2 regions of the Staphylococcus lloydii genome follow, and region 1 is predicted to be linked to the other one. Evidence: riboswitches for the same ligand, from Rfam matches in the RefSeq annotation. Region 1 holds a riboswitch; the other holds the start of a gene.
What was found. Region 1 has a riboswitch for lysine ahead of ISP08_RS07185 (aspartate kinase). Riboswitches for the same ligand answer to the same signal wherever they lie in the genome.

Region 1 (8,381 bases):
TTCAGTGATGAAGATGGTATTAAAGCCGCTGAACTTGAAGGTGAATTTGCCGAAATGAACGGTTGGAATGCTGAAGCGGATGCTGGTTCCCTACTTTCAGGTCTAGGTATAAGTGCAGACTTACAAGACAAAAATATGTCTGAATTAGAAAATAACCAAAAAGTAAAAGTGTTATTAGCGCAAAGTTTATTTGGCGAACCAGATGTATTACTTCTTGACGAGCCTACCAATGGTCTTGATATTCCAGCGATTAGTTGGTTAGAAGACTTTTTAATTAATTTCGAAAACACTGTTATTGTTGTGTCACACGATAGACACTTCTTAAATAATGTATGTACGCATATTGCTGACTTAGACTACGGTAAAATTAAAGTCTACGTCGGAAATTATGATTTCTGGTATCAATCAAGCCAACTAGCAATGAAAATGGCTCAAGAACAAAATAAGAAAAAAGAAGAAAAAATTAAAGAGCTACAAGATTTCGTTGCACGCTTCTCTGCTAACGCATCTAAATCTAAACAAGCTACAAGTAGAAAGAAACAACTTGAAAAAATCGAACTAGATGATATTCAACCTTCTTCACGTAGATATCCATTTGTAAAATTCACACCAGAGCGTGAAATCGGTAATGATTTATTATTTGTTGAAAACGTATCTAAAACAATTGATGGTGAAAAAATATTAGATAATGTTTCATTTACTATGAATCCAAATGATAAAGCCGTTTTAATTGGGGATAGCGAATTTGCTAAAACTACATTATTGAAAATTTTAGCTGGTGAAATGGAACCTGACGAAGGTACTGTTAAATGGGGTGTAACAACTTCACAAAGCTATTTCCCTAAAGACAACTCAGACTACTTCGAAAACGTGAATATGAATTTAGTCGATTGGTTAAGACAATACGCACCTGAAGACGAACAGACTGAAACTTTCTTACGTGGTTTCCTTGGTCGTATGTTATTTAGTGGCGAAGAAGTTAAGAAAAAAGCTAGCGTTTTATCAGGTGGCGAAAAAGTACGTTGTATGCTAAGTAAAATGATGCTATCTAGTGCAAATGTGTTGCTATTAGATGAGCCAACAAACCATTTAGACTTAGAAAGTATTACAGCTGTCAACGATGGCTTGAAATCATTTAAAGGTTCAATTATCTTTACTTCTTATGACTTTGAATTCATTAACACAATTGCTAATCGTGTCATTGATTTAAATCAACCAGGTGGATTATCAAAAGAAATTTCATATGAAGCATATTTACAAGAAACTGGCGTATTAACTAACGCGTAGTATATCTAAATTATATAGGGCAAATTCTATTACGAGATAATAGAATTTGCCCTTTTTATAGTTGTTTTGTACTTGCTCTTGTAGATGATGTAAGAATATATATCCCCTACTTGCGTTTATAAATTGATAAACATGAAAGCAAGTTAGTTTTATTTTTAAAAATATAATTATATAATAACTTTTAACTTGAATATTGGAGGACGATACAGTGGAAAATTTATATATGTTAGATGGACAAGTATTACCGGTTTTAGGTTTTGGTACATATAAGTTAAATGGGACACAAGGTGTACATGCAATAGTAAATGCATTAAATAATGGTTATCGTTTATTAGATACTGCCTATAATTATGAAAATGAAGGCACTGTGGGTAAAGCAATTGAAAATAGCCATGTATCTAGAGACCAAATAATAGTGACATCTAAATTACCTGGCCGTTATCATGATTATGATTCAGCAATGGTGGCAATCCAAGAATCTATTTATCGTCTAAATGTAGAATATATTGATTTATATTTAATTCATTGGCCTAACCCTAAACAAGGCAAATATGTTGAAGCTTGGCGTGCATTAATCGACGCTCAAAAAGCTGGTTTAATTAAGTCAATTGGTGTGTGTAACTTCTTACCAGAACATATTGATACATTAGAAAAAGAAACTGGTGTGTTACCTACTGTTAACCAAATTGAGCTTCATCCATTCTTCAACCAAAAAGATGTGCTAGAATACCATCAAGAAAAAGGTATTATTATCGAGGCTTGGAGCCCACTAGGTAGAGACGTTAATATTATGAATCATGAAGTTATTCAACAAATAGCTGAAAAGTACAATAAAACGACAGTACAAATTATTTTAAAATGGCATATTCAAAATGGTGTCGTCCCTATTCCTAAATCAGCATCAAACGTTAGACAGTTACAAAACATAGACGTATTTGATTTCTATTTAGAAAGTGAAGATTTAGCACAAATCGATGCGCTTTCTAAAGAAGACGGCAGACGTAAAGATCAAAACCCTGCTGAATATGAAGAGTTTTAATTAAAAGCAACGCAAAAATTTAATTTTATTGAAGATTTACATTTTAAAATAGCTTAGAATTATCAGTAAATTAAAAAAATTCACAGTTGGCAGTTTACAGCTATTAACGTTATATGTATAATGTGAAACATAACCAATTTAATAAGAATTAGATGAGGCGCATCAATCATTAGTAAATATTAGAACAAACTACCTGCTAGTAGCTAATTTTGAAAGGGTGAGATGCCGAAGTGACGATAATAGCAGCTTATCGTTCATTGGACTTTATGGTTAAGAGCTAAGAGTCTGTCATTATTTTAAAATAATGGAGTGCATCACTTGTATATAAATTACGAGCAAGTTCGCATTCTGAACTTGTTCTTTTTTTATATGATTTGTGATTCTCCCCTAGTCATTTGAGGAGGATAAAGTAAGTGAATAGAAGTGTTTTAAAGTTTGGCGGTTCGTCCGTCAGTGATTTTACGAAAATTAGAAATATTGCGGAAATGTTGAAACTTAGAGTTGAAAACAACGAACAACTTATTGTTGTCGTAAGTGCTATGGGAAAAACCACTGATCAATTAATGGAAAATGTCAGTGCAGTTACTGAAAACCCTAAAGATGAAGAATTAGCATTGTTATTAACCACTGGTGAACAACAAACAGTGTCATACCTTTCCATGATGCTAAACGATTTAGGCGTAAATGCTAAGGCAATGACTGGCTATCAAGCTGGTATTAAAACGGTTGGCCATCATTTGAAAAGTCGTATAGCAGAAATTAATCCTGAAACGTTTAACCAGTCGTTCGAAACAAACGATGTACTTGTAGTAGCAGGTTTCCAAGGTATCAATGATTCATTTGAATTAACGACGTTAGGTCGTGGTGGTTCAGATACAACCGCTGTAGCTTTAGCGGCGAGTAATCAGACCCCTTGCGAAATTTATACCGATGTTGACGGCGTCTATGCTACTGACCCGAGAGTTTATAAACAAGCCAAACGTTTATCTTACGTTTCTTATGAAGAAATGATGGAAATGAGCGCGCTTGGTGCGGGTGTATTAGAGACAAGAAGTGTAGAGCTTGCAAATAATTATGATATTCCTATTTATTTAGGGAGAACATTATCTAACGTGAAAGGAACATGGATTATGGCCCAATCAGATTTATTAGAGAAAAAAGCAGTAACTGGCGTGGCATTGGATACACATATGATGCACGTTACAATCAGTTACCCACTACCAGACAATAAACTATTAACACAATTATTTACTAAACTAGAAGAAGGTTCTGTCAATGTAGATATGATATCTCAAATAGTAAATTTAGAAGGTTTACAGATGTCATTTACAATAAAAGATACAGATGCAATTCAAATTACGAATATTCTAGAGAAATTATCAGAAGATTTTAACGCCTTAGACTTCAAGATAAATGAAGAATACGTTAAAATTTCACTAATTGGCTCTGGAATGAGAGATATGTCAGGTGTTGCTTCAAAAGCATTTATGACATTGATAGCTAATGATATTCCATTTTATCAAACGACAACATCAGAAATTAGTATTTCTTACGTTATCGACGCTATGAATGGCGAGCGTGCGGTTGCAAATTTATATGAAGCATTCGATATTTAAATAATAAAATAAGACAGAATTTTTTAAAAATTAAAATACTGGAGTGTATATAATATGACAAAATTAGCAGTAGCAGGAGCAACAGGATTAGTAGGAAGAAAAATGTTAGAAACACTTGATAGAAAAAATGTAGCATTTGATGAATTAGTTTTATTTTCATCAGCTAGATCAGCTGGTGCTGAAGTTGAATTTCAAGGTAAAACTTATACTGTACAAGAATTAACAGAAGCAGCGGCTAGCGAACCTTTTGATTTCGTATTAATGAGTGCAGGTGGAAGTACAAGCGCCCACTTCTCTCCTATTTTCGAACAAGCAGGCGCAATTGTAATAGATAATTCTAGTCAATGGAGAATGACTGAAGGCATTGATCTAATTGTGCCAGAAGTTAATGAACCTGTTTTGAATCGTAAAATTATTGCAAATCCAAACTGTTCAACAATCCAATCCGTTGTACCTTTAAAAGTATTACAAGATGCATATGGCATTGAAAGAGTAGCTTATACAACTTATCAAGCCGTATCAGGATCTGGTGTTAAAGGGAAACAAGATTTAGCTGAAGGTGCGAATGGTAAAGAACCTGAAGCATATCCACATCCAATTTATAACAATGTTTTACCACATATCGATGTCTTCTTAGAAGATGGATATACTAAAGAAGAACAAAAAATGATAGATGAAACACGCAAAATATTAAAAGATGACGCATTAAAAGTTACAGCTACTTGTGTACGTGTTCCAGTACAAGACAGCCACAGCGTGCATATGAGTGTTACATTAAATAAAGAAACTACAGTAGAAGCTATTCAACAATTATTCAACCAAGATGATCGCGTCGTACTCGTGGACAATCCAGCCAACAACGAATATCCATTAGCAATTCATTCTACAGGTAAAGACGAAGTTTTCGTTGGTCGTATTCGTAAAGATGATACGTTAGATAATACTTTCCATGTATGGTGTACTTCAGACAACTTATTGAAAGGTGCAGCACTTAATGCCGTACAAATTTTAGAACAAGTAATGAGTCTGAAAGGAGTTAAATAATATGACACATATTTTTGAAGGTGTAGGTGTAGCCTTAACTACCCCATTCACACATAATGAAATTGATTATAATGCACTAAGAAAACATGTGAATTATTTAATTGATAACGATGCAAAATCTATCGTGGTTAATGGGACAACAGCAGAGAATCCTACTTTAACTGAAGAAGAAAAAAATCAAGTGTTAGAAGAAGTTGTAAATACAGTAAATGGCCGTATTCCAGTCATAGCTGGCACAGGTACGAATAGTACGCAAAAATCGATACAAGCATCTGTTAAAGCTAGAGAGTTAGGTGCTGATGCGATTATGTTAATCACACCTTATTACAACAAAACAAATCAGCGTGGCTTAATTAAACATTTTACTACTATTGCCGATGCGGCGAAATTACCAGTCGTATTATACAACGTCCCTTCTCGTACGAATATGACAATTGAAGCAGACACAGTAGTTGAATTAAGCAAAAATGAATATATTGTGGCATTAAAAGATGCTACTAATGATTTTGATTATTTAGCAACACTTCAACAACAATTAGATTTAGAGAACTTTGCGTTATATAGTGGTAACGATGATAATATCGTTCGCTATTTCAATGAAGGCGGTCATGGTGTTATTTCAGTAGTCGCAAATGTTATACCTAAAGCAATACAAAATTTATACGAAACAAGTCAACAAAATGGTGAAGTTGAAGCAGCATATCAACCTATTGGCACACTTTTAGATGCGCTTTCCGTTGACGTAAACCCAATACCTATCAAAGTTTTAACGACTGTTGAAGGATTTGGAAATTATGAAGTACGCCTTCCTTTAGTTACTTTAGAGGATGATGATAGAAAAGCTTTAGAAGATGCATATAATCAATACAAAGCAGGTGACAACGTATGAAGATACTCCTAATCGGTTATGGCGCTATGAATGAACGTGTAGCAAGGTTAGCTGAAGAAAAAGGTCATGAAATTACGGGTGTTGTAGTTAGGGATAGTAGTAAATCATATCCCTACCCCACCTTTGATAAAATTTCAGAAGCAACCGAAGCTGATGTAGCCATTGATTTCTCAAATCCTGAATTATTATTACCATTATTAGACGATTCTTTTGAACTACCTTTAGTTATTGCAACTACTGGTGAAAAAGAAACGATTATTAGTAAATTAGAAGAATTAAGTAAACGTATGCCTGTATTCTTTAGTGCAAATATGAGTTATGGCGTACATGCGCTTACTAAAATTTTAGAAGCAGCAGTTCCACTCTTACAAGATTATGATATTGAATTGACTGAAGCACATCATAATAAAAAAGTAGACGCACCGAGTGGTACATTAGTTAAACTATACGACGTAATTAAATCGTTAAGAGATCAAACGACGCCGGTCTATGACCGCCATGAAAACACAGAAAAAAGAAAGCCAGAAGAAATTGGCATTCATGCTAAACGTGGTGGTACTATAGTAGGTGAACATGAAGTATTATTTGCTGGCATCGATGAAACAATCGAAATTACCCATCGTGCACAGTCAAAAGATATTTTTGCTAATGGAGCCATTAGTGCAGCAGAAAGATTAATCAACAAGTCAAATGACTTCTATACATTTGATAATTTATAAACAATAAGGAGCTTATAAAATTATGGTACAAAATTTATCAGCAGAAGAAATTATTCAATATATTAGTGACGCAAAAAAATCAACACCTTTAAAAGTATATGCTAACGGCGACTTTGCAAATACAACTTTCCCAGAATCATTTAAAGTTTTCGGTTCAGAAAATTCAAAAGTAATCTTTTGTGAAGCGGATGAATGGAAAACATTTTACGACAATAACCAAAGCAGCATTGAAGAATTAGAAATTGAAATGGATCGTCGTAATTCAGCTATCCCATTAAAAGACTTAACAAACACAAACGCTCGAATTGAGCCGGGTGCATTCATTAGAGAGCAAGCTACTATTGAAGATGGTGCCGTCGTAATGATGGGCGCTACAATTAATATTGGTGCTGTTGTTGGTGAAGGAACAATGATTGATATGAACGCTACATTAGGTGGTAGAGCTACGACAGGTAAAAATGTACACGTTGGTGCTGGTTCAGTACTAGCAGGTGTTATTGAACCGCCTAGTGCTTCTCCAGTAATCATTGAAGACGATGTATTAATTGGTGCTAACGCAGTAATTCTTGAAGGTGTTACAGTTGGACAAGGTGCAATTGTTGCAGCTGGTGCAATCGTAACGCAAGACGTACCTGCAGGTGCTGTCGTAGCTGGTACACCAGCAAAAGTAATTAAACAAACGAGTGAAGTAGAAGATTCAAAACGTGAAATTGTATCTGCTTTAAGAAACTTAAATAACTAATTTATAGTTATTAGCTTTAATAGGAGGACTGAGACACGTCAGTAGCTGATACTATAAGGTACATTATTAATGTATCTTATAAAATGACTGTTTCTTCCTCCTCTTTTTATTATAAAATTTTCATACATATAATGATTTAAAAATTGAAACTAACTTATTTATAAAGGAAATGATAATGATGAATGAACAAGAATTTGTAACTAAACATAGACGTTATCTACATCAACATCCCGAGTTAAGTTTACATGAATTTGAAACGACAAAATACATTGCCTCTTTTTTAGATGAACTAGGCGTAACGTATGAACGCCCTTTAGAAACAGGATTAATTGCCTACCTACCTGGTAAAGGTGATAAAACAATTGCTTTCCGTGCTGACATAGACGCCCTTCCTATTTTTGAAGAAAACGATGTTGATTATAGAAGTTTGAATGATAACGTTATGCACGCATGTGGACATGATGGTCATACAACTGCGTTAATGTTATTTGTTCGTCGTTGTAAGGAATGGTCAGATCAAGGACAATTGCCTCAAAATGTAGTATTTATTTTTCAACCAGCTGAAGAAACTGGTGGCGGTGCCAATAGATTAATCAAAGCTAATGCATTTGAAAACTACCCTATCGAAGCTGTATTTGGTATTCATGTAATGCCATTTGTTGAGGAAGGTTCAGTTGCAATTCGAGACGAGGAAATTACAGCAAGTGCTACAGAATATCGTTTTTATTTAAACGGTTTATCAAGTCATGTAGCCGATAAAGAGCAAGGTCATTCTTGTGGTGAGGCACTACAACATGTTTTATCTCAGGTCGGTAATATTCAACAATACCATTTAAACGGATTGAAAAGAAATATCGTACATATGGGTCGATTCGAAGCTGGTGAAGCTATTAACACTGTCCCTAGTAATGGCTATTTAGAAGGTACAATACGTACTTACGATGAAAATGACTTGGCCATTGTCAAAGAACAAATGCTTAAAATAGCTGATAGTGTTAAAACCCTATTTAATGTTGAATGTGAAGTAGACTTTGCTGAAGGCTAT
Region 2 (8,381 bases), 250 kb from region 1:
ATTAGAATCAGATGGAGCTATTGAAATCGTAACTCCAGGTAGTGAAGAAGCTTTAGAAGTATTGAGACACTCAACAGCGCATTTAATGGCACAAGCATTAAAACGCTTATATGGAGATGTTAAATTTGGTGTAGGTCCCGTTATCGAAGGTGGTTTCTATTATGACTTCGATATGGATGAATCTATTTCATCGGATGATTTCGAAAAAATTGAAAAAACTATGAAACAAATTGTTGATGAAAATCACAAAATTGAACGCAAAGTAGTTTCTCGTGATGAAGCGAAAGCATTCTTCAGTGACGACCCTTATAAATTAGAATTAATCGAAGCAATCCCAGCTGATGAGAATGTTACATTATACACACAAGGTGAATTTACTGATTTATGTCGTGGTGTACATGTCCCATCTACTTCGAAAATTAAAGAGTTCAAATTGTTATCTACGGCAGGTGCATACTGGCGAGGCGACAGTAATAATAGAATGTTACAACGTATCTATGGTACTGCCTTCTTCGATAAAAAAGATTTAAAAGCGCATTTGAAAATGTTAGAAGAACGTAAAGAACGTGACCATAGACGTATCGGTAAAGATTTAGAATTATTTGCTAATAACCAACTTGTTGGTGCCGGATTGCCATTGTGGTTACCAAATGGTGCTACAATTCGCCGTGAAATCGAACGTTACATCGTTGATAAAGAAGTAAGTATGGGTTATGACCATGTTTATACTCCAGTAATGGCAAACACTGATTTATATAAAAAATCGGGTCATTGGGATCACTACAACGACGACATGTTCCCAACAATGAAATTAGATGAGCAAGAAGAAATGGTTTTAAGACCAATGAATTGTCCTCATCACATGATGATTTATGCGAACAAACCACATTCTTACCGTGAATTACCAATTCGTATAGCTGAATTAGGTACAATGCATCGTTACGAAGCAAGTGGTGCAGTTTCAGGATTACAACGTGTACGTGGTATGACTTTAAATGATGCGCATATTTTCGTACGACCAGATCAAATTAAAGAAGAATTTAAGCGCGTCGTTAATTTAATCATAGATGTTTATGAAGATTTTGGCTTTGAAAATTATAACTTTAGATTAAGTTACAGAGATCCTGAAGACAAAGAAAAATATTATGATGACGATGAGATGTGGGTAAAAGCTGAGAGCATGTTAAAAGAAGCAGTAGACGAGTTAGGTCTAGATTATGTGGAAGCCATTGGTGAAGCGGCATTCTACGGTCCAAAACTTGACGTTCAAGTGCAAACTGCAATGGGCAAAGAAGAAACTTTAAGTACTGCTCAATTAGATTTCTTACTACCACAAAAATTTGATTTAACTTATATTGGTAATGATGGCGAACAACATCGTCCTGTAGTAATCCATAGAGGTGTTGTATCAACAATGGAAAGATTTGTTGCCTTCTTAACTGAAGAAACTAAAGGTGCTTTCCCAACATGGTTAGCGCCAATGCAAGTTGAAATCATTCCAGTAAATGTTGATTTACACTATGATTATGCTCGAAATTTACAAGATGAGTTAAAATCTCAAGGTGTAAGAGTAGAAATTGATGATCGTAATGAAAAAATGGGCTATAAAATACGTGAAGCTCAAATGCAAAAAATTCCATATCAACTCGTTGTAGGCGATAAAGAAATGGAAAATAATGAAGTTAATGTACGTAAATATGGTTCTCAAGATCAAGAAACTGTAGAAAAAGATGACTTTATTTGGAATTTAGTAGATGAGATTCGCCTGAAAAAGCAAAGATAGTATTGAAACAAATTGTTTATTCATGTATATTGATGAGTAGTGAAATAGTAAATAACTAAAATTTAAATAAACTTTGAGTTAGAGGTTGCATTTTTAATTAGTAACTTTTCAATGGCTTAATGGAGCCTATATTGAAACAGCGAAAGGTAAAAATGCCGAAACACAAAATAACCATTATTATTGCGTGTTGGGTCAGACATCGATAAGATGCTGGACTGTCACATATGTGATGTGCTACCTAGTATGATTGATAACACAGCGGTTGCATATCGGAAGGTATGCAACCATTTTTATTTTTTGTAAAATTACATAGGTTGACATTTACTATAAGAAATTTTTAATTTGTTTCTTTTAAATAGTAAACCTCTAAGCAAGACAGAAAGGAAGCTACTATGGAAAAAAATCAACATGATGGGGTTAAAAGAGGACTAAAAGACCGCCATATTTCAATGATTGCAATAGGCGGCTGTATCGGTACTGGTTTGTTTATGACATCAGGCGGTGCCATTCATGATGCTGGCGCATTAGGTGCTTTACTAGCTTATGCAATTATCGGCGCAATGGTGTTTTTCTTGATGACATCGTTAGGGGAAATGGCAACATATTTACCAGTATCTGGCTCATTCAGCACATACGCTACTAGATTCGTAGATCCTTCTTTAGGGTTTGCCTTAGGTTGGAATTATTGGTTTAACTGGGTTATAACTGTTGCTGCCGATGTCACGATAGCGGCACAAGTTATTGAATATTGGACGCCGTTACAATCATTACCGGCTTGGATATGGAGTAGTATTTTCTTAATCATTATCTTTGGATTAAATGCGTTATCTGTACGTGTTTATGGTGAGAGCGAATATTGGTTTGCGTTAATTAAAGTTGTTACAGTCATTATCTTTATTATTATCGGCTTATTAACAATCGTAGGTATCATGGGTGGAAAATTTGTAGGATTTGAAACCTTTACAGCAGGCCAAGGACCTATCTTAGGAGACGGATTAGGTGGTAGCTTGTTGACTATACTCGGTGTATTCTTAGTTGCTGGTTTCTCATTCCAAGGAACAGAATTGATAGGTATTACTGCAGGAGAGTCAGAGAATCCAGAACGTGCAGTACCAAAAGCTATAAAACAAGTGTTTTGGCGTATCTTACTATTTTACATTTTAGCGATTTTCGTAATTGGTATGATTATTCCATATAATAGCCCAGCATTGATGGGTGGAGATAGCGACGTTGCAACTTCTCCGTTTACGCTTGTATTTAAAAATGCAGGATTAGCATTTGCTGCATCATTTATGAATGCAGTTATATTAACTTCAGTATTGTCAGCAGGTAACTCTGGTATGTATGCTTCAACGCGTATGCTTTATTCTATGAGTAAAGATAAATTAGCCTTTCCAATTTTTTCTAAGACTAATAAAAGCGGCGTACCATATCTTTCGTTATTAGTAACTGCGCTTATTGTAATTGCTATCTTTGCGCTACAACATATTAGTGGAGATGCGTATGAATATATCGTAGCTGCTAGTGGTATGACTGGATTTATTGCTTGGGTAGGTATTGCAATAAGTCACTATCGTTTTAGAAAAGCTTTTGATAAACAACACTATGATAAATCTGTATTAAAATATAAAGCTAAATTGTTCCCATTTGGTCCGATTTTTGCTGGTATTTTATGTGTGATTGTAATCATTGGTCAAGATGTAGATTTTATTCAAACTGGCCATTTTAACCTTAATCGTTTTGTCATTACTTATATGGGGATTCCAGTATTTTTAGCATTCTTTATCTATCATAAATTACGTTACAAAACTAAGATGATACCATTAGAAAAAGTAGATCTTAGACAAGATGTTGATATGGAAGAAATAAAATCACATAAATAATTAAATAGCTGTTGACTTATGTCTTAATCGTTGCTATGATTAATAACGTTGAATACGAAACGAACCAAGTAGAAGCTCCCGCTTCTCACCTGTAGCGACGCGAAGGCAGTTGGCAGGTCAATAATACATGTAGTAAACATGTGTAGAGCAGAGCGGGTGTAATTTATACTCGCTCTGCTTTTTTTACTTGGCATAATTTCGTAAATTTCATGGAGGTGTCAATCATAGCTAAAGATCAAACTCAAGTAAACGATAAGATTCGTGCGAAAGAATTAAGATTAATTGGTCAAGATGGTGAACAAATTGGTGTTAAACCAAAAAGTGAAGCATTAGAAATGGCCGATCGTGTAGGTTTAGACGTTGTAGTCGTAGCACCAAACGCTAAGCCGCCTGTTGGTAGAATTATGGATTACGGTAAATACAAATTCGAACAACAGAAAAAAGAAAAAGAAATGAAGAAGAAACAAAAAACAATAAACGTAAAAGAAATACGTTTAAGTCCAACTATTGAAGAACATGACTTCCAAACAAAATTAAAAAATGGTCGTAAGTTCTTATCAAAAGGGGACAAATGTAAAGTTTCTATTCGTTTTAGAGGTAGAGCAATTACACATAAAGAAATTGGACAAAGAGTTTTAGAAAAATTCGCTGAAGAATGTAAAGATATCGCTTCAGTTGAACAGAAACCTAAAATGGAAGGTCGTCAAATGTTCATTATGTTAAGCCCTACAGCTGAAAAATAATATTTAAATCACAGGAGGAAATTTATCATGCCTAAAATGAAAACACACCGTGGAGCAGCTAAACGTGTTAAAAGAACTGGTTCAGGACAATTAAAACGTTCAAGAGCTTTCACATCTCACTTATTTGCAAACAAAAACACTAAACAAAAACGTCAATTACGTAAAGCTAAGTTAGTTCATAAATCAGACGTAAAACGCGTAAAACAATTATTAGCTTACAAAAAATAATTAAACAACGTTTATTTATCATTAACATTATAAAGCATTAACATATTTTGAGGAGGAATTTATTATGCCACGAGTAAAAGGTGGAACAGTAACAAGAGCTCGTCGTAAAAAGACGATCAAATTAGCAAAAGGTTACTTCGGTGCTAAACGTACTTTATATAAAGTAGCAAAACAACAAGTTATGAAATCAGGTCAATACGCTTTCCGTGACCGTCGTCAAAGAAAACGTGATTTCCGTAAATTATGGATTACACGTATTAATGCAGCTGCACGTCAACATGACATCAGCTACTCTAGATTAATGAACGGCTTGAAAAAAGCTGAAATTGATATTAACCGTAAAATGTTATCTGAAATTGCTATTTCAGACGACAAAGCTTTCGGTGAATTAGTAACTAAAGCAAAAGATGCTTTAAAATAATTAGTAAAAAGAGATGTGGCGTGTGCTACATCTCTTTTTTATTTTGAGATACATTATAGATTTGATAAAATAACTACGAAGTCAAACAAAAGGAGATACATATGTCTAAATTCGATGAACGCATTATAGTAGTGCCACGTAACATATTATTTGATGAAGAAAATAATCAATTTAATGGCTTTTTAGCTAACGATAGTACAAAAGGTCAAGAAATATTCGATACACTTAGTCAATACGAAGTTAAACGTAGAGGCGATATGGAAGAAGATCCTAACTACAAGCAATTAATTTCATACTGTTTGTTAGAAAATGAAAATGATCAACTTTTAGTCTATGAGAGACTATCTGGTGGAGGCGAAGATCGCTTACATGGTCAATCATCTATTGGAGTAGGTGGTCATATGAACGATATCGTAGGTGCAGATACTATTAATGAGGTATTAAGAACGAATGCGCAACGTGAATTAGAAGAAGAAGTTGGGCTAGCATCAGAAGAATCACAAAATTTACAATACATAGGCTTTATTAATGATGACACGAATGAAGTGGGCGAAGTACATCTAGGTGTTGTGTTCAAAATCAAAGTGAATTCAAATGATGTAGAGGTACAAGAGACTGATACTTTAAAAATTAAATGGGTTGAACAAGGAAGTATCGATAATTACGATGACTTTGAAACATGGAGTGCTTTAATTTTAGAAGCTTTACAATAGAGGTGAATAACCATGTCAGACATCATTCCTTTTCCGCGTTCAAGAGAAAAGTTAATAAGAGATATTAAGGTTGAATTTAACCAAAATAATTTAGAACAGGTCTATGAACTTTTCGAAGAATTTGAACAACATTTTGAATTAGATGAAACTTTATCATTATTAAAATGCGCAACATTACACGAATTAGGTTATTATTTAGAACTTAGAGAAGAAACTATAATTTTATTAAAACAAGGGTTTAATAATTATGATGAACTTGTATTGTATTATGTTAAAAGCTTAAATAATTTAAAGCAGTATGTTGAAGTTGTTGAAGTAATTAATCAAATTATAGACGAAGTTCAGAATCATCAAACGAGAATGGAACTATTTCCATTAAAAGAATTTGCACTTAGTCAACTCGAGCAATATAACAAAGTTGCAGGTGAAAAGTTACAGCAATTTGATGCTTTATCTTTAAGAGAACAAATCAATACAATTTTAACTTTAATTGATAATAACCAATACAATTACAAAGACTCGGTGGCACACTTAATGACTGCTTTATCTTTGCAGCCTAATGTAGTGAGCATTATGCTAGAATACTTGAGGTTCGCACAATATGAATCTCGTATTCATTTAACAAAGTTTGGTTATGACATTGATGTCGTCCCGAGTAACTTAGAAGGTTTAGAACATACCGAACTTAAACAGTATATTATTCCAAATGTTATTCAGTTAATGGAAGAAGACGCCACACAATTAATTAATGAGGCAGCACACGTTATGAATAACCATGCTGTTCTATTATATCCACTTGATATAAATGCTATAGCTTCTTCTGAACAATGGATTGAGACATATGAAAATTACTTTAAGTCAATGTTGGGTATCGATAAAGGGCAAGCACACAGTGAAGTTAAAAACTTAATTTTAAAACTAGATCATTTAACATAATTAATAACTTATATTGTGGGTAAACAAACAACATAGTATTAATTCTTAACAATTTATTTGAGCTGTAAAACATCTGGGTTTGTATACCCACTTGTCGTATGGTATACTAATGAAGTTGAAAAATTAAAATAGGATAATCATGGAGGTTTTTATACATGACAGCAACTTGGGAAAAAAAGGAAGGTAACGAAGGCGTATTATCAGTTACAGTTCCTGCAGAAAAATTAGACAAAGCATTAGATCAAGCTTTCAAAAAAGTAGTAAAACAAATTAATGTACCTGGTTTCCGTAAAGGTAAAGTACCACGTCAAATCTTTGAACAACGTTTTGGTGTAGAAGCACTTTATCAAGATGCGGCTGACATTTTATTACCAGAAGCATATGGTGAAGCTATCGAAGAAACTGGCATTAAACCAGTTGACCAACCTGAAATCGATGTTCAACAAATCGAAAAAGGTCAAGACTTCAAATTTGATGCTACAGTTGTAGTTGAACCAGAAGTTCAATTAGGAGACTATAAAGGTCTTGAAATTGAAAAACAAAATGCTGAGTTAACTGATGAAGAAGTTCAAGAATCAATCGATCATCAATTAGGTCATTTAGCTGAAATGGTTGTTAAAGAAGACGGTGCCGTTGAAGATGGCGACACAGTAAATATCGACTTCGATGGTTATGTAGATGGCGAACAATTCGAAGGCGGACAAGCTGAAGGTTATGACTTAGAAATTGGTTCAGGTATGTTTATCCCTGGATTTGAAGAACAATTAATCGGTGCTAAAACTGGAGAAGAAAAAGACGTTACAGTTACTTTCCCAGAAGAGTATCATGCAGAAGAATTAGCTGGAAAAGAAGCTACATTCAAAACTAAAGTAAACGAAATTAAAGCTAAAGAAGTTCCTGAATTAACTGACGAAATTGCTAACGAATTAGATTCAGAAGCAAATTCAGTTGATGAGTTTAAAGAAAATACTCGTAAACGTTTAGCTGAACAAAAAGAAACTGATGCAGAAAATGCACAAAAAGAAGAAGCAATTAATAAAGCTGCTAACAATGCAACTATCGATATTCCAGAAGCAATGGTTAATACTGAATTAGACCGCATGGTTCAAGAATTTGGACAACGTATGCAACAACAAGGTTTAAATTTAGAAACTTATTTCCAAATTTCAGGTCAAGACGAGTCTCAATTAAGAGAACAAATGAAAGACGATGCACAAGAACGTGTTAAAACAAACTTAACATTAACTGCAATCGCTGACGCTGAAAATGTTGAAGTATCTGATGAAGATATCGATAAAGAATTAGAAAAAATGAGTGGTCAATTTAATATCTCAGTTGAAGATATTAAACAAACATTAGGTAACACTGACATTGTTAAAAATGACGTGCGTATCCAAAAAGTTATCGACTTACTTGTTGACGAAGCAAAATTAGTAGAACCTGCTAAAGAAGACAAAGAAGCATAAGGTTAATATATTGAGCAAATTATTTTTTGCTTCAAATGTAAAGCTGTATAATATAAAAATATTGAGTGGCAGATGCATTAATCATTGATGTATCTGCTTCACTATTTTTATGCAAATATCTTGTAAAATTAACTATTTGCATATTAAAATGCTATCTAGTATAGTCTTTAGGGAATAGGGGTGTAAATAGAATGTTCAAGTTCAATGA

Region 2: another riboswitch for lysine. It lies ahead of ISP08_RS05865 (amino acid permease); the one in region 1 lies ahead of ISP08_RS07185 (aspartate kinase).

Annotation. Positions count from the first base shown of each region.
Region 1 covers NZ_CP064056.1:1,457,110-1,465,490, reverse strand. Annotated here, with positions in the region: gene ISP08_RS07195 (ABC-F family ATP-binding cassette domain-containing protein) at 1-1,287, shown strand, start outside; gene ISP08_RS07190 (aldo/keto reductase) at 1,511-2,326, shown strand; lysine riboswitch at 2,471-2,649, shown strand; gene ISP08_RS07185 (aspartate kinase) at 2,740-3,942, shown strand; gene ISP08_RS07180 (aspartate-semialdehyde dehydrogenase) at 3,997-4,986, shown strand; gene dapA (4-hydroxy-tetrahydrodipicolinate synthase) at 4,988-5,875, shown strand; gene dapB (4-hydroxy-tetrahydrodipicolinate reductase) at 5,872-6,594, shown strand; gene dapD (2,3,4,5-tetrahydropyridine-2,6-dicarboxylate N-acetyltransferase) at 6,617-7,336, shown strand; gene ISP08_RS07160 (M20 metallopeptidase family protein) at 7,515-8,381, shown strand, end outside.
Region 2 covers NZ_CP064056.1:1,205,281-1,213,661, forward strand. Annotated here, with positions in the region: gene thrS (threonine--tRNA ligase) at 1-1,783, shown strand, start outside; lysine riboswitch at 1,855-2,028, shown strand; gene ISP08_RS05865 (amino acid permease) at 2,176-3,666, shown strand; ribosomal protein L20 leader region at 3,727-3,853, shown strand; gene infC (translation initiation factor IF-3) at 3,882-4,409, shown strand; gene rpmI (50S ribosomal protein L35) at 4,437-4,637, shown strand; gene rplT (50S ribosomal protein L20) at 4,702-5,058, shown strand; gene ISP08_RS05885 (NUDIX domain-containing protein) at 5,160-5,771, shown strand; gene ISP08_RS05890 (hypothetical protein) at 5,784-6,707, shown strand; gene tig (trigger factor) at 6,863-8,173, shown strand; gene clpX (ATP-dependent Clp protease ATP-binding subunit ClpX) at 8,365-8,381, shown strand, end outside.